2 regions of the Diaminobutyricimonas aerilata genome follow, and region 2 is predicted to be linked to the other one. Evidence: predicted binding sites of a transcription regulator. Region 2 holds the regulator's gene; the other holds the start of a gene.

Region 1 (9,785 bases), 100 kb from region 2:
CCTCGATCGCGTCGCTGAACTGCTGCAGGTTCTGGCCCGCCGTCAGGCCGGCTTCGCCGAGCACGGCGGTCGCATCCTCGACGCTTCGGCCCGCGAGGTCCGGCAGCGGACCGGCGGAGACGACGAGGGTGATGGGGAGCTGGTCGCCGTACTGCGCGCCCGCGGCCAGGGGCGCGCCCTGCCCGTCGAGTGCGTCGAGCACCTGACCCTCAGGCACCTCGGCGTCGAACTGACGGATCGCGGTGCCCTCGGTCCAGTGTTCGCGGATGACCGTCTGGGCCACGCTCTCCTGCAGGCCGCGCAGCTCCTCGACGGCGAACAGCTCGCGACCCTGCGACACGAGCAGGGTGACCGTCTCGCCCGGTGCGAGCGCGGCCCCCGGCTCGGGATCGGTGCCGGCGACGCGACCGGCCTCGATCTCGATCGAGAACATCGTGCCGCTCGGGTCGACCTCGAAGCCGAGCTCCTGCAGGGCGGCGGTCGCCTCCTCCGGGGTGCTGTCGGTGACGTCGGGCACGGTGACGGCGGCACCGGGGCCGGCACCGAACCACCACCCGCCCACTCCGGCGGCGGCGGTGAGCACGAGGATGATGACGAGCAGCATCCAGCCCTTCGACCGGCGCTTGCGGCTCTGCACGGCGAGGCTCGCGGTGTTCTCGGTCAGGGCGGGACCGGTGTCGGCGGGTGCGGCGACGGCCGGGCGGCCGCCGAGGATCTGCGTCTCGGCGGTGGATTGCGTCGGCAGGGGCGCTGCCGCGGGCAGCACCATGGTGCGCTGGGCTGAGGTCGCCTGCGTCGGCAGTGCGGTGCGCAGCGACTCCTGCGTGTCGAGGAGCTGATCGAGCATGGCGCGGGCGTCGCGCGGGCGATGCTCGGGGTCGCGGGCGGTCGCCCACAGCACGAGCTCGTCGAGCTCGGCCGGTACGCGCGGGTTCTTCGTGCTCGGCGCGGGCACGTGCTCGTGGGCGTGCTGGTAGGCGATCTGCATCGGCTGCTCGCCCTTGAACGGCTGCTCGCCGGTGAGCATCTCGAACATCATGATGCCGACGGCGTAGATGTCGCTGCGGGTGTCCGCGATCCCGCGGGTCACGAGCTCGGGGGAGAGGTAGGCGATCGTGCCGAGCAGCGCGGCGCCCGTGGCCGTGTTCGCTGTCGCCGCGCGGGCGAGTCCGAAGTCGCCGATCTTGATGCGTCCGTCGTCGGCGAGCAGCACGTTCTCGGGCTTGAGGTCGCGGTGCACGATGCCGGCCTTGTGCGCGGCCGCGAGGCCGGAGAGCACCGCCTCGATGATGTCGATCGTCTGCTCGGAGGTGAGGCTGCCGTAGTCCTGCAGCAGGTCACGCAGGGTGATGCCGGGCAGGTACTCCATGACGAGGTACGCGGAGTCGCCGTCCTGGCCCTGGTCGAACACGTTCACGACGTTCGGATGCGCGAGGCGGGCCGCCGAGCGCGCCTCCTGGATGAAGCGCTGGGTGAACTGGCTGTCGTCGGCCAGGTGGTGGTGCATGATCTTGATCGCGACTCGGCGCTCGAGGCGAAGATCGGTGGCGAGGTAGACCGTGGCCATGCCGCCGCGGGCGATGCGGGAGCGCACCTGGTACCGGCCGTCGATGAGACGGCCGATCATCGGGTCCGTGGTGCTCGTGCTCACCGTTCGAGTCTAAAGATGAGCGGCTCGAACCGGACCCCGCCACACGGGGTCAGCGCAGTTCCGCGAGCCAGGCCCGCGCGCTCGTCTCCCACTTGGCGTACGCGTCGGGGTAGGCGGAGATCTGCACGGCCTGCGCGGCCTGCGTCACGCTCATCGACTGCCATCCGCGGATGTCGAGCAGACCCCGGGTGACGCCCTTGTTGGGGTTGCTCGGGCCGCCGTAGAAGAGCCGTGCCGCGTGCGCCGCGTCCATCAGCTGCGCCTTGGTGCCCCAACCGGTGCTCGGACGCTGCTGGAACAGCCCGATCGAATCCCGGTCCCCGTGGTCGAGGTTGCGCAACGACGACTCCTGCATGGCGGTGGCGAGCGCGATCACGAGACCGTACTCGCTCACGCCGAGCTGCTGGCCCACCCGCACGATGACCTGCGCGTTCGCGCGCATCTCGGCCGTCATCGGGGTGACCTTGCCCGGCGTGGCGACGGGAGTGACGTGCACCGCCGGCGTCGTGGCGACGGTGCCCGGGATGGTGAGCGTGCGGCCGGCGTAGATGACGCTCGACCAGCTCAGGCCGTTGGCGCTGAGCAGAGCCTGGGTGGAGACGCCGTGGCGTGCGGCGATCGCGCCGATGGTGTCACCGGATTTGATCGTGTACGTCGACGACGCGGGCGGGGCGGAGACGACGGGCGTCGAGACGACCGGAGTCACCGGCGTCGCGGCGGGCGCGGCCTGACCGGGGATGGTGAGCGTCTGGCCGGGGTAGATGATGCTCGACCAGGAGAGGCCGTTCGCACTCAGCACCGAGGCGACGGGCACGCCGAACTTCTGCGCGATGCGGGAGACGGTGTCGCCTTTGGCGATCGTGTAGCGGCCGGCGCTGCTCGGCGCGGGGGCCGGAGCGGGCGCGGGAGCCGAGGTCGCGGCGCTCGAGAGCTTGAGCACCTGGCCAGGGAAGATGACCGACTTCCAGCCGAGCCCGTTGAGCGCGAGCACGGACGCGGTCGACAGTCCGAAGCGGCCGGCGATGCTGCTCACCGTGTCGCCGGCGGCCACGCGGTAGCTCGAGGGGACGGCGGCGGGGCGGTGCGCGGCAGGGCTCGTGGTGGTGGCGACGGCGGTCCCGGCCGCGACGAAGGCGTCCTTGATCGCGTCGCCGATGCTCGACTTGCTCTCCCGCGGCTTCTCGTCGCGGTCGGTGTCGACCGGCTCGACGGGACCGGTCAGGTGCATCGAGACGGCCATCGAGCCCGCGAGCACGATCGGCATCGTCGCGATCATGCTCTTGCCCACCCGGACGCGCGTCGGCCTCGCCTCGGCTCGAGGCGTGGGCGTCAGGCCCGTGATCGCGGAGTGCGCGAGGTCGTCGTCGAAGTTCATCGAATTCCCGTTCTGTTCCCGGCCCCCGTCACGTTCCCCCGAACGCGCGCGGAATTCCGTCCCACGCTGTCACACGAGGGCATTCCTGTCAATCAAAGAGGCGCATGTGATTGGTGTGACTGGAGTGGTGCAGATCGGATGCCCGGCTCGTGGCACCCTGTGAGAGTGAGTTCCCTCGAACCCCGTTGGTTGACCGTTCCCCAGCTCGTCGAGATCCTCGGCATCGGACCGGGCCGCATCCACCGTCTGCTCGAGGAGCGCGCCCTGCTCGCCATCCGGCGTGACGGCGTGCTCTCGATCCCCGAGTCGTTCATCGTCGACGGGCACCCGATGCCCGAACTGAAGGGCACCCTCGTGGTGCTCGCCGACAACGGGTTCGACGACGCCGAGGCGATGCAGTGGCTGCTCGAGGAGGACGACGCGCTCGGCACGAGCCCGATCGCCGCCCTGCAGCAGGGGCGCAAGGCCGAGGTGCGTCGGGTGGCGCAGGCGCTCGCGTTCTGACGACCTCGACGACGCGGCGCGGCTCAGGAACTGCGGCGCGTGACGGTGTCCGCCAGTCGTGACAGTTGCGCGCGGGCGGTCGGGCCGAGTGGCGCACCCATGAGCGCCGACTTCGCCTTGTCGACGTTGTGCGCGATGATGCGCTCGACCTTGTCGACCGCACCGCTCTCGCGGATCGCGGTCTGCAGCACCTCGATCTGACGGCCGTCGAGCTCCGGGTCGCCGAGCAGCTCGTCGAGCAGCTGCCGCGCGCCGGCGGGAAGCGCCGGTCGAGCGAGCGCGATGAGCACCGTGCGCTTGCCCTCGCGCAGGTCGTCGCCGGCGGGCTTGCCGGTCACTTCAGGGTCTCCGAACACCCCGAGCAGGTCGTCGCGCAACTGGTAGGCGACCCCGAGGGGGAGTCCGAACGCGCGCACCGCCTCGATCTGCTCGGCCGCGGCGCCGGCGGCCGCCGCGCCGAGCGCGAGAGGCGCCTCGACGCTGTACTTCGCCGACTTGTACACGATCACGCGATGGGCCCGGGGAAGCAGGTCCGCCTCAGGCCTCGAGCGCCACGACGCCTCCTCGAGGATGTCGAGGTACTGCCCGAGGGTCACCTCCGTGCGCATCCGCACGAATTCGTCGCGGGTCGCCCGTGCCGCGGTGCGGTCCGCGAGCAGCGCGAGCCCCGCATCGAGCAGCTCGTCGCTCCAGCCGAGGAGCAGGTCTCCCAGTAGCAAAGCCCCCGACCGTCCGTAGCCCTCACGGCTGCCCGCCCATCGGCTCTCGCCGTGGATGGACTCGAACCGCCGGTGCGCGGCGGGGAGGCCGCGGCGCGTGTCGGAGTTGTCCATGATGTCGTCGTGTACGAGCGCGGCGGCATGGAACACCTCGAGCGCCGCGCACATCTCGACGATCGCCGGCAGGTCGCGGTCGTCCGGTTCCGGCAGGGGATCGATCGGCGTCGGCGCGGTGCGCACCGCCTCCCAGCCCCAGTAGCAGAAGAGCGCGCGGAACCTCTTGCCCCCGGCGAGCAGGTCGCGCGAGAAGCCGATGAAGGGTTCGAGATCGGGCGAGATCTGCGCCAGGTGTGCGGCACGATCGGTCAGAACGGAGTCGAGTCGGTCGTGTACGAGGTCGACTAACCGCGTACTCCCAGGCATCTGCCTAGCCTAGCCCCGGGGGCGGGCCTACAATGATGCTCTGATCGCCACGTGCACCCGAACGTGAGGGGAAACCGAGATGCCACTTTCCGAGCAGGAGCAGCGACTCCTCGACGAGATGGAGCGCAATCTCTACCGCAATGATGCCGACTTCGTCGCGACAGTCGGCCCTCGACGCGGGCGCCCCAACTACACCTCGCTGATCGTCGGCATCCTCATCGGGGTCGCCGGGATCGCGGTGCTCGTCACCGGAGTCGTCATCCGGCAGCCGCTCGTGGGAGTGCTCGGATTCGCGATCATGTTCGCGGGTGTGCTCGTCGCCCTGAACCCCTCGCGCCGGGCGCCGGCCGAGCCGGTGCAGCCCGCCAAGCCGCGCAAGGGGGCACCGACCCGCGGCGGCGGCTTCATGGACCAGTTGAACGACCGGTGGGAGCGCCGCCAGGACGGGCGCGACTGACCAGCTCCACATCTCGATGAGGGCCGACCTTCGGGTCGGCCCTTTTTCGTGCGCGCACGAGCCCGTCACCCCGGCCCTCCACCGTCCTCCACCGGGCCGCCGGGAACCGCTCCGCGCCCTCTGATGCCCGGGTGACCCGCCCCGGCGTGCTCCTCGCGCCGCTTCGGAGCGGTCGATGCCCTCCATTTCCCTCCACCGCCCGAATCCGCATGATCATGCGGATCTCATCGTGCTTATTCCCGAATTGGGGTCATTTGTGCCTTGTGAGTGGTGCAAAGTGGAGTAAAGTGGAGCTACCTCGAGACCCGGGCCGGAGAGTGAGGGGGTGCCGACGTGTTCCTCGGTACTCACGCGCCCAAGCTCGACGAGAAAGGGCGCATCATCCTTCCCGCCAAGTTCCGCGACGAGCTCGCCTCGGGCGTCGTGCTGACCCGTGGGCAGGAGCGATGCGTCTACGTCTTCAGCCAGCGCGGTTTCGAGGAGCAGCACGAACGCATCCGTCAGGCACCGCTCACGAGCCGCGCCGCGCGCGACTACCTGCGCCTGTTCCTCTCGGGCGCGAGCGCCGAGGTGCCCGACAAGCAGAACCGCGTCACCATCCCGGCGAACCTGCGCGCCTACGCGGGACTCGAGCGCGATCTCACCGTCATCGGCGCGGGCGACCGCGCGGAGATCTGGGACACCGAGGCGTGGAACGCCTACTACGCCGAAAAGGAAGAGGCGTTCGCGAACACCGAGGAGGAGGTGATCCCCGGATTGTTCTGATGCCCGGTCGCTGACTCCCAGCCGCCCGCCCTGGTGCACCTTCCCCGGTTCCAGGTCGAACGGATGGGGATCAGTGAACGGGACCGGAACCGGACACGCCATGGCCGACGACGACATCCACATCCCCGTCATGCTCGAACGCACCATCGAGCTGCTCGCGCCGGCCCTCGACAAGCCCGGAGCGGTTCTCGTCGACGCCACCCTCGGCATGGCCGGACACGCCGAGGCGTTCCTGCGGCGCTTCCCCGAGGTGCGCCTGGTCGGACTCGACCGCGACACGGATGCACTCGAGATCGCCCGGCGCCGGCTCGCGCCGTTCGGCGACCGCGTCGAGTTCGTGCACACCGTCTACGACGGCATCCTCGACGCGCTCGACGAACTCGACATCGCCTCCGTCGAGGGCGTGCTCTTCGACCTCGGGGTGTCGTCCCTGCAACTCGACACGGTGGAGCGCGGCTTCGCCTACTCGAAGGACGCGCCGCTCGACATGCGCATGGACGCGACGAGCGGCCTCACCGCCGAGCGTGTGCTCGCGGAGTACGACGAGGCGAGCCTGCGCCGCATCTTCTACGAGTACGGCGAAGAGAAGCTCGCCCCGCGGTTCGCCCGTCGCATCGTGGAGCAGCGCGCAGTGACGCCGTTCACCCGCTCGGCGCAGCTCGTCGACCTCATCGCGAAGGCGACCCCCGCGGCGGTGCAGCGCTCGGGTCACCCGGCGAAGCGGGTCTTCCAGGCGCTGCGCATCGAGGTGAACCAGGAACTCGCGGTGCTGGAACGCGCGATCCCCGCGGCGATCGACGCCCTCGACGAGGGCGGCCGCATCGTCGTGCTCGCCTACCAGTCGCTCGAGGACCGGATCGTCAAGCGCGAGCTCCAGGCCCGTTCCCGCTCGACCGCCCCCGCCGGGCTCCCCGTCGAGCTGCCGGAGCACCGACCCGAGTTGCGCCTGCTCGTCCGCGGCGCCGAACTCGCCGACGATGACGAACGCGCCCGCAATCCTCGTGCCACCCCAGTGCGGCTGCGCGCCGCGGAACGAATCCGGAGAGTCGCATGAGCGCCGCCCCCGCCCTTGTCCGCCCGCTGCGCCGCCCGGCCGAGGCGCCGCGTCCGCACATCGAGATCGTGCCCACCCGCGAACAGCGCCGGGCGCGCCCGAAGGTCGCCTACGCGGTGGTCGGCGTCGCCGGCATCTTCGTCATCCTGCTCGCCCAGCTGCTGCTGAGCATGGCGGTCTCCCAGGGGGCCTACCGGATCTCCGAGCTGCAGGTGCTCCAGCGGGAGGCCGAGCGGGACGTCGAGGAGCTGACCGAGAAGGATCTGCTCTTCGGCTCGACCCAGTACCTCGCGGCCGCCGCCGCGCAGCTCGGCATGGTGAGCAACACCCACCAGGCGCTCCTCAGCCTCCAGACCGGTGCGGTCACGGGGGATGCGACTCCCGCCAGCGCGGCGGACGCCGGAATCGTCGACGCCGCCGGTAACCTCGTCGGCAACGCGCTGGTGGGCGATCTGCCGATCGCCACCGGCATCGCAACGGGGACGGGGGCGGCGGATGGCGCGGCTCCGGGCGTTCCCGCAAGCGGAGGCGTCGCACCGGGCACGGTCGCACCCGGGACGGTCGCACCGAGCGCCGGTGCAGCGGGCGACGCGACACCGGGCGCCGGGGCCTCGGCCCCCGCGGCCGGCGGCGGCATCCCCTCTCCGGTCACCCGCTGACCTCCCGACGATCCCCTTCCCGACGACCCGCTGACCCGATCCTGGAGCCGCCGTGAAAGCACGTCGCAGCACCCGCGCCCGACTCTCCATCGCGATGCTCATCGTCTTCGCCGTCTTCGCCGTCTTCGTCGTGCGCCTCGTCGACATCCAGATGGTGCAGGCGAACGACCTCAACGCCGAGTCGCAGGGAAAGCGCTCGGTGCCCGACCGCACCTACGGCACGCGCGGTGCGATCGTCGACGCGAACGGCACCGAACTCGCGTACACGGTCACCCGTTACAACATCACCGTTTCACCGAAGGTCATGCTCGGCACCCACGGGGTCGACGACGACCTCATGACCAACCTGTCCGACATCGCCGCGCTCACCGGCCAGGACGTGAACGAGCTCGTCACCGCGCTCACCGCCGATCCGGAGTCGAACTTCGCGTACCTCACCAAGAAGATCGACACCGCGACGTTCCGGGCCGTGCGCGACCTCGACATCGCCGGCATCTACTTCGAGCCGGTCTCCGAGCGGATCTACCCCCAGGGCTCGATCGCCGGCAACCTCGTGGGCAACATCGGCACCGACGGTCCCCAGGCGGGCATCGAGATGACCGAGGACGCGTGCCTCGCGAGCGCCGACGGCAGCGCGGTCTACGAGAAGAGCGAAGACGGCGTGCGGCTGCCCGGCAGCACCGTCGTCACCGACGAGGCGAAGGACGGCGGCACCGTCCGCCTGACGATCGACTCGGACCTGCAGTGGTTCGTGCAGCAGGCCCTCGCCGAGCAGGCGATCGCGACCGGGTCGGACTGGGCGACCGCCGTCGTCGTGCGGGTCGAGGACGGCCACATCATGGCCGCCGCGGATTACCCGGCGATGGACCCCAACGATGTGAACAACGCCCCGAAGGACGCCGACGGCGGCCTCATCACGGGTTCCCGCCTGTTCGCGATCCCGTACGAGCCGGGATCGACGTTCAAGGCGATGTCGATGGCCATGCTCGTCGACCAGGGGCTCATCTCGCCCACCACCCGCATCACGGCGCCCGGCTGGTTCACCACCCCGACGGGGGAGCGGCTCACCGACGCGTGGGCGCACGGCGACATCCACTACACGATGGCGGGCGCCCTCGCGAACTCGTCGAACACGGGCATCTCGACCCTCGTGCAGCAGTCGGGCATGAGCGCGCAGCAGCGCTACGAGTACATGCGCAAGTTCGGGGTGGGCGAGAAGACGGCCGTGCAGTTCAACGGCGAGTCGGCCGGACTCTTCCGCGAGCCGCAGGACTGGGACGGCCTGAGCAACTTCAACATCATGTTCGGGCAGGGTGTCGCGGCCACCTCCGCGCAGGTCGCGGCGATCTACCAGACTCTCGGCAACGACGGCACGCGCATGCCGCTCACCCTCGTCGAGGGCTGCGAGCTGCCGGACGGCACGATCACGGACCTCCCCGACAGCACGCCGATCCCGGTCGTCTCGGGCTCGGCCGCCGACCAGATCGTCTCGGTGCTCGAGAAGACGGTGACCGACACGCCCATCGGCAAGCTCATCAAGGTGCCGGGCTACCGTGTCGCCGCCAAGACCGGCACCGCCGAAGTCGCGCGCTCGGACGGAAGCGGGTACGGTTCGGACCGCATCGTCTCCGTCGCGGGCCTCGCTCCGGCGGAGGACCCGAAGTACGCCGTCGTCGTGACCCTCGGCCTGCCGGATACGATAAAGACGTCCTCCGCGGCGGCCCCGACCTTCGGCAAGATCATGAGCAAGACGCTCACGACCTTCCGGGTGCCGCCCTCGACCCAGCCCGCGCCGGCCATCCCCCTCACCTGGTGAGGAGCGCGCGGGAGAGAGAAGAACCACCCGTGTCGTCCGGTCGGATCCCCCCGGTGCTGCGCCCTGAGCACCCGGTTCCCCGCTCCCTCGCCGAACTCGTCGCCGAGTTCTCCCTCGAGACCCGGGGCACCGTCGCGGGCGTCGAGATCTCCGGCGTCACCCTCAACTCCGAGGAGGTCGAGCCCGGCGACCTCTACGTCGGCGTCGCCGGCGCCAACACCCACGGCGCCCGCTTCGCCTCCCGCGCGGCCGAGCGGGGTGCCGTCGCCGTCGTCACCGACCCGGCCGGCGCCGAGCTCGCCGCCGAATCCGGACTGCCCGTGCTCATCGTCGACTCGCCCCGCGAGGCGCTCGGAGAACTC
Region 2 (9,785 bases):
TATCTCCACTTTCGTACCGGGGTTGACGCCCCGGAGCCCGCATAAGAATACCCCATGAGCCGAATCGCCGTCTACCGTGCGTGCCGGCCCCGATCCTGCGGGAGTTGAGCCGTGAGCGGAACGTCGAGCGACGAGGCCAGGGACATCGCCGAAGTGCCGGCCGTCGAGGTCATCAACACGGTCGCGGTGCACCTTCTGAGCGCGGCCGCGGTGAAGTGCGGTCTCGCCGACGACCCGGAGTCGCAACTCGATCTCGACGAAGCGCGCAAGCTCATCAACGCCCTCGCCGGACTCGTCACGGCGAGTGCCCCCGAACTCGGCGACCACCACGCCCGCGCGCTCCGGGACGGTCTGCGCACGGTGCAGCTGGCCTTCCGCGAGGCGTCGCACTTCCCGGACGAGCCGGGCAAGGGTCCCGGCGAGAAGTGGACCGGTCCCGTCAACTGACGCGGCACCTGAGGGCCGGGTAGGCGGTTCCTCGTCGTTCACGGCGCGACGCGCGCACCGAGCAGACCGTCCACGGCCGCTTCCCCGCGGGTCTGCTCCGATACGGGCGCCGGGGCGCCCTACTCGGCCCGCGGGCTCGGGTCAGACGCCGCCTCCCCCGATGCGGGTCCATGCCGTAGCCCCTTCCGCGCGGCGGGTCGCCCGGCGCGAGTCGAGGTGCGACTCGGCACCTGCTCGGGTCGTGTCGTCGCGCACGGACTCGCCGCGACGCTGCGCGGACCGGCGGACGACGATGACGATCGCGACCGCCGCGAGAACGGCGACGGCACCGATGAGCACGAGTTCCATGACGCGATGGTGGCACCGCTCGGCACGCGCCGCCACATCCGGCGGATGAACTCTCCGCGCCGCTGCTCGAGGGTTCTGCACCGATACGGGCGCCAGGGCGCCCTACTCGACTCGCGGGTCGGTTCCGCTCCGCGGGTCCGCCGGGTCCAGCTCGAAGAAGTCGAGGATGCGGGCCGTCGCCGACGGCGTGCCGGCCGGTTCGCGCCCCGCTTCGCGGGAACCGGGCGCCCCGAACCAGGTGTGCTCTCCCCCGCGCACGGTGTCGAGCACGATGCGGCAGCCGGGCCACACCTGCCGGGTGACGGGCCCGTCAACGGTCGCGGCCGGCGCACCGGCGCAGAGGTCGCGCTCCGCCCAGAAGCCGAGCGACTCCGCGACCGACCGGTTCTCCCACAGGGGCGCTCCTGGGTAGGGCGGTCGCACCGGCTCTCCCCCGTCGTACGGCACCGTCGGGTCGGCCGTGCCGTGCATGGCGTACACCGCCATGGCGCTGGGCGCGGGGCACTCGTCGACGACCTGGGATCCCGCGACGACGGCGATGGCGGCGATCCGCTCACCGCGCTCGCACGCGGCGCGGTAGGCGAGCATCCCGCCGTTGGAGAATCCCGCGAGGTAGACGCGCTCCGAGTCGATGGGATGGTCGCGCGCGACGCGCGCGACGAGGTCCTCGAGGAACGCGATGTCGTCGACGTCGCCCTCCGCCGCCTGGCAGCACGCTCCGGCGTTCCAGCCGAGCGTGAGTCCGTTCGCCCCGGTGCCGGACGGGGTGACGAGCACGAACCGGCGTTCGGCGACGGCATCCGGGAACCGCGTCAGTTCGTCGAAACGCGCCGCGTTCTGCCCGGCGCCGTGCAGGGCGATGACGACCGGGAGCCGGTCCGCGTCGTCGGCGGCCGGGGAGGTCACGCGCGCGGATCGTTCGATCCCGTCGACGGTGAGGTGGACGGTCTCGGTGCGGGCGGCCCCCGGTGGCGTGCAGCCCACGAGCAGAAGCGCCGCGGTCGTGATCGCCGCGGAGAGGGCGGCGGCGCGCCGACGCGCCCCCGGGCGCCGCATCAGGCCGTCACGACCTGCAGTCGCATGCTGTCGACCCGCTCCGCGATGACCGCCGAGGCGCGGATGCGGTCTTGCAGGCGGGCGGTCAACGCGCGGACCTCGTCGCGTTCGAGTCCGTCGGCGACGGCGAGCCGCACGACGAGTTCCGGTCCGGCGAGCCGCGCCGCGGGATCCCCGGGAGCGAGCCGGACGGTCACGACCGCCGGTTCCGGCTCGACCGCCCTCATGAACTCGGCGAGCACCATCTCGTCGGAATGGCTCGGCGACCAGGCCTCCCCGCGGGCGATCGCCCATACGGCGGGACGACGGACGACGAACTCGGTGTCGGATCCGGGATCGAGCACGACGAGTTCCGTCTGCTCGCTCGCCGCCGCGAGGGCGACGCGCACGGCCTCGGCGGGCACGGGACGTGCGGTCGGGTTCCACCGGCCCATCGTCTCGACGGAGGTGAATGCGGGCAGCACGGTGCGTCCGTCGGGGCCCGCCACGGTGACGATGGAGAGTTCCTGGCTCTTGTCCACGAGGTGTCCGTGCTCTCCCACGGCGCTCTCGCCGAGCGCAGCGAGGAGCGGGATGAGCAGCCGGGCACCACGCAGCGCGTCGACGACCTCGGTCTCCCCGACCTCGTGGGCTATGAACCGGCGCAACGCTTCGAGCAGCGCCGGATCGGCCCGCCCGTCGTCGGCGGCGTGCTCGTTCGGCGTGAAGCTGCGGCCCGCCCAGGGCTGACCGGCCGAATCGGCGCCGGTCACTCAGTCCCCGGCGACGTCGAGCGCTTCGGCGAGCGTGAAGGCGCGCGTGTACAGCGCCTTGCCGACGATCGCGCCCTCGAGGCCGAGGGGCACGAGGTCACGGAGTTCGGCGATGTCGTCGAGGCTCGACACCCCGCCGGAGGCGATGACCGGCCGGTGCGTGCGCTCCATCACCTGGCGGAGCAGCTCGGTGTTCGGGCCGCGCAGCGTGCCGTCCTTCGTCACGTCGGTGACGACGTAGCGGGCGCAGCCGGCCTCCTCGAGGCGGTCCATGACCTGCCAGAGGTCGCCGCCCTCCTTGGTCCAACCGCGGGCGGCGAGGGTCGTGCCGCGCACGTCGAGCCCGACGGCGATCGCCTCGCCGTATTCGGCGATGACGTGTGCCGCCCACTCGGGGTTCTCGAGGGCCGCGGTGCCGAGGTTGATGCGCTTGGCGCCCGTCTCGAGGGCCGCCTCGAGCGACGCGTCGTCGCGGATGCCGCCCGAGAGCTCGACGTTGACGCCGCGGCAGTTCTTGACGACCTTCTTGATGACGCCGCGGTTGCTGCCCCGGCCGAAGGCCGCGTCGAGGTCCACGAGGTGGATCCACTCGGCGCCCTGCTCGATCCACTCGAGGGCCGCATCGATCGGGTCGCCGTAGTTGGTCTCGGTGCCCGCTTCGCCCTGGGTGAGGCGCACGGCCTTGCCGCCGGCCACATCCACCGCCGGCAGCAGGACCAGTGCCGGGGTGGTGCTGAACTCGCTCATCGCTTCGCCTTCCGCGGCCGGATCGCCGCAACAGGAACCAGATACTAGCCCACCTGCGGCGGGCACGCCGTCAGAGGCTGCGCAGCCAGTTGCCGAGCAGGCGGATGCCCGCGCTGCCGGATTTCTCGGGGTGGAATTGGGTGGCCGAGAGCGGCCCGTTCTCGACGGCGGCGAGGAACCGCGTGCCGTGTTGCGCCCACGTCACCTTCGGGCTCGCGAAGGGACCCATCGGCTCGAGCGTCCACTCCTGCGCCGCGAAGGAGTGCACGAAGTAGAACCGCTCGTCGTGGAGTCCGTCGAACAGCACCGAATCGCCGGGCGCCTCGACGGTGTTCCAGCCCATGTGGGGCACGACGGGCGCATCGAGCTCGTCGACGGTGCCGGGCCATTCGCCCAGTCCCGGCGTCTCGACGCCCCGCTCGACGCCGCGGTCGAACATGACCTGCATGCCGACGCAGATGCCGAGCACCGGCCGGCCGCCCGCGAGCCGGCGTTCGATGAGCTCGCCGCCGCGCACGCGGGTGAGCGCGTCCATGACGGCGGCGAAGGCGCCGACGCCCGGCACGAGCAGCCCGTCGGCCGCCATGACGCGGGCACGGTCGGAGGTGAGGTCGACGCGTGCCCCGGCGGCCTCGAGCGCCTTGACGGCGGAGTGCACGTTGCCCGAGCCGTAGTCGAGCACGGCGACGGTGGGGGTGGCCACGGTCAGAGCGCCCCCTTGGTGGAGGGGATGCCCGTCACGCGCGCGTCGGGTGCGACAGCCTGCCGGAACGCCCGCGCGAACGCCTTGAACTCCGCTTCGGCGATGTGGTGCGGGTCGCGCCCGGCGAGCACCGTGAGGTGCACGGTCAACCCGGCGTGGAAGGTGATGGCCTCGAACACGTGGCGCACCATCGAGCCGGTGAAGTGCCCGCCGATGAGGTGGAACTCGAAGCCGGCGGGCTCGCCGCCGTGCACGAGGTAGGGGCGGCCGGAGACGTCGACCACGGCCTGCGCGAGCGCGTCGTCGAGCGGCACGAGGGCGTCGCCGAAGCGGGCGATGCCCGCCTTGTCGCCGAGCGCGCGGGCGATCGCGGTGCCGAGTACGATGCCGGTGTCCTCGACGGTGTGGTGCACGTCGATGTCGACGTCGCCGCGGGCCTCGACCTCGAGGTCGACGAGCGAGTGCTTCGCGAATGCGGTGAGCATGTGGTCGAAGAACGGCACGCCCGTGCTGATCTGCGAGCGACCGGACCCGTCGAGGTCGATGCTCAAGCGGATGCTGGACTCGCTGGTCTCCCTGCGGAGCTCCGCGACCCGTTCTGCCGTCATGCTCTGATCCTACCGAGCGCCTCGAGGAACGCCGTGGTCTCCTCCTCGGTGCCGGCCGTCACGCGCAGGTGGTGCGGGATGCCGACGTCGCGGATGAGGATGTCCTCGGCGAGGAGCGCCTCGAAGGTGCGGTGCGGGTCCTCGACCCCGCCGAACAGCACGAAGTTCGACCAGGAGGGCAGCGGGGTGAAGCCGAGGGCGGGGAGGTCCCGGATGAGGCGGTCGCGCTGACCGCGGATCTCGTCGACCATCGCGAGCATCTGCGGGGCGCACTGCAGCGCCGCGATCGCGGCCGCCTGGGTGAGCGCGGACAGGTGGTACGGCAGCCGCACGAGGCGCAGCGCGTCGGCGATCACCGGGTCCGCGGCGAGGTAGCCGAGCCGCGCCCCCGCGAACGCGAACGCCTTGCTCATGGTGCGGCTGACGATGAGGCGCGGGCGACCGGGCAGCAGGGTCAGCGCGCTCGGGGCGTCGTCGGGCATGAACTCGGCGTACGCCTCATCCACGACCACGATCCCGTCGGTGGCGTCGTACACGGCCTCGATGACGTCGATGGTGAGCGGGGTGCCGGTGGGGTTGTTCGGGGCGCACAGGAAGACGAGGTCCGGGCGGTGCGCCTCGACCGCCGCGACGGCGGTGGGCACGGAGATCTCGTAGGCGGCGTCGCGCTCGGCGGCGATCCAGCGCGTGCCCGTGCCGGCGGCGAGGATCGAGTGCATCGAGTAGGTGGGCGGGAACCCGAGTACGGAGCGGCCCGGGCCGCCGAACGCCTGCAGGATCTGCTGCAGGATCTCGTTGGAGCCGTTCGCCGCCCACACCTGCTCGGGGTGGATGGTGCCCTCCGGTCCGCTGAGGTAGCGGGCGAGGTGTTCGCGCAGCTCGGTGAACTCGCGGTCGGGGTACCTGTTCATGCCCCGCACCGCAGACCCGAGGGCGGCGAGGACGTGGTCGACGACCTCCTCGGGGATGCCGTGCGTGTTCTCGTTGACGTTCAGCGCGATCCGCACGTGCTTCTGCGGGGCGCCGTACGGCGATAGACCGCGCAGGTCGTCACGGATGGGCAGCTCGTCGAGGGTGGTCACCCCGGAAGTGTAATGAGCGGACGCGGAGCGGCCGGTCAGTCGGCCGCGTAGGCGACCGGCACGGCGATGCGCTGACCGGGCTGCACGGCCGCGCCGTCGAGCCCGTTGAGTCCGATGATGTCGTCGACGACGTCGCGGGGGTCGACCTCGGGCGCCACCTGCTCGGCGATGCCCCACAGCGACTCACCCGCCTCGACCGTGACGTACGAGAAGTCGACCGCGCGCTGATCCGCCGTCGCGACGGCGTCGCCGCCGTTCAGCGCGGAGAAGACGGCGCCCGCCGCGAACGGCAGCGCCGCCGCGAGGGTGATGACGACGCGACCGCGACGGGTCAGTCGGAGTCGCGGGGTGCGCGTCGGTCGGGTGATGCCGGTAGGTGCGTAAGCGGTGCTCATCGGTCCTCCTCTGCGGACTCAGTCCGCATCGGGCGCTCGGCCGGGAGCGCCCGATGCGAAACTGTGTACCGAACATATCTTCGATCGAACAGAGTTTCAAGCGCAGAGCGCGTTTCGCCCGTTCTTCAGGCGACACGCTCGAACGGATGTTTCCCTGTGCGCCCGAAGGCGGATACAGTTTCGATTGTTCGAGAGACAGTCGAACAGGAGCCACCGACATTGGAGCGCGCGATGGACGAGACGACACCCGCCGGCGATCGTGCGACCCGGCGCCGCAAGAGCCTCAGCGACAAGCAGATGGCGATCCTCGAGGCGATCCAGCGGTCCGTCGCGAGCCGGGGCTATCCGCCGAGCATGCGCGAGATCGGCGACGCCGTCGGGCTGTCGTCGCTCTCGAGCGTCACCCACCAGCTCAACCAGCTCGAACTGAGCGGCTACCTGCGACGCGACCCGAACCGTCCGCGGGCCCTCGAGGTGCTCATCGACGTGCCCTCGACCTCCGACGCGGAGCCCGCCACCTCGACCATCGGAGACGCCGCCCTGGTGCCGCTTGTCGGCCGCATCGCGGCGGGCATCCCGATCACCGCGGAGCAGCAGGTGGACGAGGTGTTCCCGCTCCCCCGCCAGCTCGTGGGCAAGGGCGAGCTGTTCATGCTCAAGGTCGTCGGCGAGTCGATGATCGACGCCGCGATCTGCGACGGCGACTGGGTCGTCGTGCGCCAGCAGAACACCGCCGAGAACGGCGAGATCGTCGCCGCGATGCTCGACGACGAGGCCACCGTCAAGGTGTTCCGTCAGCGCGACGGCCACACCTGGCTGCTGCCGCGCAACAGCGCGTTCGAACCGATCCTCGGCGACTACGCGCAAGTGCTCGGCAAGGTCGTCGCCGTGCTGCGTTCGGTCTGAGACCCTCGTCGGGTCGGCGCCCGGCGCGGCGTCGTACCGCGGTGCCATCCGGGCCCGCAGAGATCCGTCCGTCCTCCGACGAGCGCACCGCGCCCGATCCGTAGCGTTCACCGTGCCCGCATCCCGCGGAGCAGACAGACGGAGGACGACATGATCGAGGCACACGGCCTCACCAAGCGGTACGGGCCGAAGACCGCGGTCGACGGCATCGACTTCACCATCCCGCCGGGGCGGGTCACCGGCTTCCTCGGGCCGAACGGCGCCGGCAAGTCCACCACCATGCGGATGATCGTCGGCCTGGATCGTCCGGACGCCGGCAGCGTGCTCGTGTCGGGCAGTCCCTACGCCCGGCTGCGTGCCCCGCTGCACGAGGTGGGCGTGCTGCTCGACGCGAAGGCCGTGCATCCGGGCCGCACTGCCGAGAAGCACCTGCTGGCTCTCGCCGCGACCCACCGCATCCCCCGCCGCCGGGTGCGCGAGGTCATCGAACTCACCGGCCTCGAGACAGTCGCCCGCAAACGCGTGGGCGGGTTCTCGCTCGGTATGGGGCAGCGCCTCGGCATCGCCGCGGCGATGCTCGGCGATCCGCGCGTACTCATCCTCGACGAACCGGTCAACGGCCTCGACCCCGAAGGCGTGCGCTGGGTGCGGATGCTGCTGCGGCACCTCGCGAGCGAGGGACGCACGGTGCTGCTCTCCTCGCACCTGATGAGCGAGATGGCTCAGACGGCCGACCACCTCATCGTGATCGGCCGGGGTCGCGTGCTCGCTGACGCTCCCGTCGATCAGGTCGTCGGTGCCGGAACGACGCTCGTGCGCGTGCGCACACCCCGTCCCGATGCCTTGACCGCCGCCCTCCCGGGCGTGCAGATCGCGGTCGCGGAGGACGGCGCCCTCGAGGCGACCGGCGCGACCCCCGAGCAGATCGGCGACGCCGCGGCGCGCGCGGGGATCCCGCTGCACGAACTCACCACGGTCGCGGGCTCCCTCGAGGACGCCTATCTCGACCTCACCCGGGACGCCGTCGAATACGGCTCGGCAGCGATCGGGGCGACCCGATGAGCGCCGCGATCGTGGACCGTCGCGGGGTGAGCTCCGCCGGGGTGGTCGCCGGGGAGTGGATCAAGCTCTCGTCGCTGCGTTCGACCGTGTGGCTCCTCGCCGTGACCGTCGTGGTCTCGATCGGGTTCGGGCTGCTGCTGGCCTCGACCGCCCCGTTCCCGCCCGGACCCGTTCCGGTCGAGGAGCGTGCGGCGTTCGTCGCCCCCGTGTTCGGTGCCGGCGTGCTGTTCACGCAACTGATCGCCGCGGTACTCGGCGTGCTCACCATGAGCGGCGAGTACTCCTCCGGCATGGTGCGGTCGAGCATGACGGCCGTTCCGCGGCGCATCCCGGTGCTCGCGGCGAAGGCCGTCGTGCTCGGGGTGACCGTGTGGGTCGTCGCGGCGTTGAGCGGCTTCGGCGGCTACCTCGCCACCTTGCCGGCCCTCGCCGAACGCGGCCTCGACGTGCCGCTCACCGACCCCACGCTGCTCGGCCAGCTGCTGGGCGGACCGACCTACCTCGCCCTCGTGGCGCTCTTCGCCCTCGGAGTCGGCACGCTGCTGCGGTCGAGCGCCGGAGGGATCATCGTGGTCATCGCGGTCATTCTCGTCCTGCCCGTGCTCGTCGTGCTGCTGCCGGCCGAGATCGCGGAGGCCGTGACGCCCGCGCTGCTGCCGACCGCCGGCGAACAGATCGTGGGCTTCGGTCGCGGGGTGCTGGAATACTGGCAGGCGATGGCGGTCGCCGTCGCGTGGGCCGCGGGCTCGCTCGTGCCGGCCGCCCTGGTGCTGAAGCGGAGGGACGTCTGAGCGACCGACCGCAGAGCGGCCCCGTCGACGCATCGTCGGCGGGGCCGCTCGAGCTGCCGCGGCCACCGGGAGTGCTGCGGCGCTTCTTCGCGGCGCACCCGAACGCGACCGACATCATCGTCGCGTCGCTCTACGCGCTCTCGACACTCGTCTGGATCGTGGGCTCGTCGACTTGGGCGGTCGCGGTGCTGCCCGCGCTCGTCTGGGTGGTCGCCGTGCTCGGACGCCGACGCTATCCCGTCGCGGCGGTCGTCGTCTCGAGCGTGACGACCTTCATCGCGTTCGCCATCACGGAGCAGGGCGACATCATCGCGCCGCTGCTCATCGTCTACGCCGGTGCGGTGTACCTGGCGCCGTGGCTCGCGTGGGCGGGATTCGGATCGCACACCGTCGCGACACTGCTCGGCATGGCCGTCGGCGTCTCGGCCGGCACCTCCACCGCCACCTCACAGGGTCCGGTCTCGCTCGTCTGGCTCGCGGTCATCCCCTACACCGCACTGCTGCTCATCGCCGTGCTCATCGGGGTCAACGTGGGCAACCGCCGCCGATACCTCATGGCGCTCGTCGACCGGGCGGAACGCCTCGCCCGGGAACGGGATCAGCAGGCGGAGCTCGCCGCCGCGGCGGAACGGGCGCGGATCGCCCGGGAGATGCACGACGTCGTCTCCCACGGACTCACGGTCGTCATCGCCCTCTCCGAGGGCGCCGCGGCGACCGTCGCCCGCGATCCGGCCGCCGCGGAGGACCTCATGCGGAGGGCGGCCAGCGGGGGTCGGGAGGCCCTCGCGGAGATGCGCCGCATGCTGGGCGTGCTCGGCAGCGACGCCGGCACCGCCCCGCAGCCGCGGCTCGACGACCTCGACGCGGTCGTCCGCACCGCACGTGAGG

Evidence for each region. Region 2 encodes LexA, which represses DNA repair genes until DNA is damaged. Its sites were predicted from a motif close to TCGAACANNTGTTCGA; they were not measured.
Region 1: CLV46_RS09790 (LysM peptidoglycan-binding domain-containing protein) is a predicted target of LexA. The motif match lies at 3,026-3,041, and genes of this name have one in related genera.

What each region holds. Positions count from the first base shown of each region.
Region 1 covers NZ_PGFF01000001.1:2,024,676-2,034,460, reverse strand. The annotation lists gene pknB (Stk1 family PASTA domain-containing Ser/Thr kinase) at 1-1,651, opposite strand, end outside; gene CLV46_RS09790 (LysM peptidoglycan-binding domain-containing protein) at 1,701-2,927, opposite strand; gene CLV46_RS09785 (Rv2175c family DNA-binding protein) at 3,165-3,530, shown strand; gene CLV46_RS09780 (polyprenyl synthetase family protein) at 3,554-4,672, opposite strand; gene CLV46_RS09775 (DUF3040 domain-containing protein) at 4,752-5,129, shown strand; gene mraZ (division/cell wall cluster transcriptional repressor MraZ) at 5,463-5,894, shown strand; gene rsmH (16S rRNA (cytosine(1402)-N(4))-methyltransferase RsmH) at 5,995-6,948, shown strand; gene CLV46_RS09760 (hypothetical protein) at 6,945-7,607, shown strand; gene CLV46_RS09755 (peptidoglycan D,D-transpeptidase FtsI family protein) at 7,660-9,423, shown strand; gene CLV46_RS09750 (Mur ligase family protein) at 9,477-9,785, shown strand, end outside.
Region 2 covers NZ_PGFF01000001.1:2,125,652-2,135,436, forward strand. The annotation lists gene CLV46_RS10250 (DUF1844 domain-containing protein) at 112-447, shown strand; gene CLV46_RS10255 (hypothetical protein) at 589-795, opposite strand; gene CLV46_RS10260 (CE1 family esterase) at 898-1,851, opposite strand; gene CLV46_RS10265 (SseB family protein) at 1,851-2,603, opposite strand; gene priA (bifunctional 1-(5-phosphoribosyl)-5-((5-phosphoribosylamino)methylideneamino)imidazole-4-carboxamide isomerase/phosphoribosylanthranilate isomerase PriA) at 2,604-3,350, opposite strand; gene hisH (imidazole glycerol phosphate synthase subunit HisH) at 3,421-4,053, opposite strand; gene hisB (imidazoleglycerol-phosphate dehydratase HisB) at 4,056-4,661, opposite strand; gene CLV46_RS10285 (histidinol-phosphate transaminase) at 4,658-5,743, opposite strand; gene CLV46_RS10290 (LysM peptidoglycan-binding domain-containing protein) at 5,779-6,138, opposite strand; gene lexA (transcriptional repressor LexA) at 6,370-7,044, shown strand; gene CLV46_RS10300 (ABC transporter ATP-binding protein) at 7,195-8,106, shown strand; gene CLV46_RS10305 (ABC transporter permease) at 8,103-8,897, shown strand; gene CLV46_RS10310 (sensor histidine kinase) at 8,969-9,785, shown strand, end outside.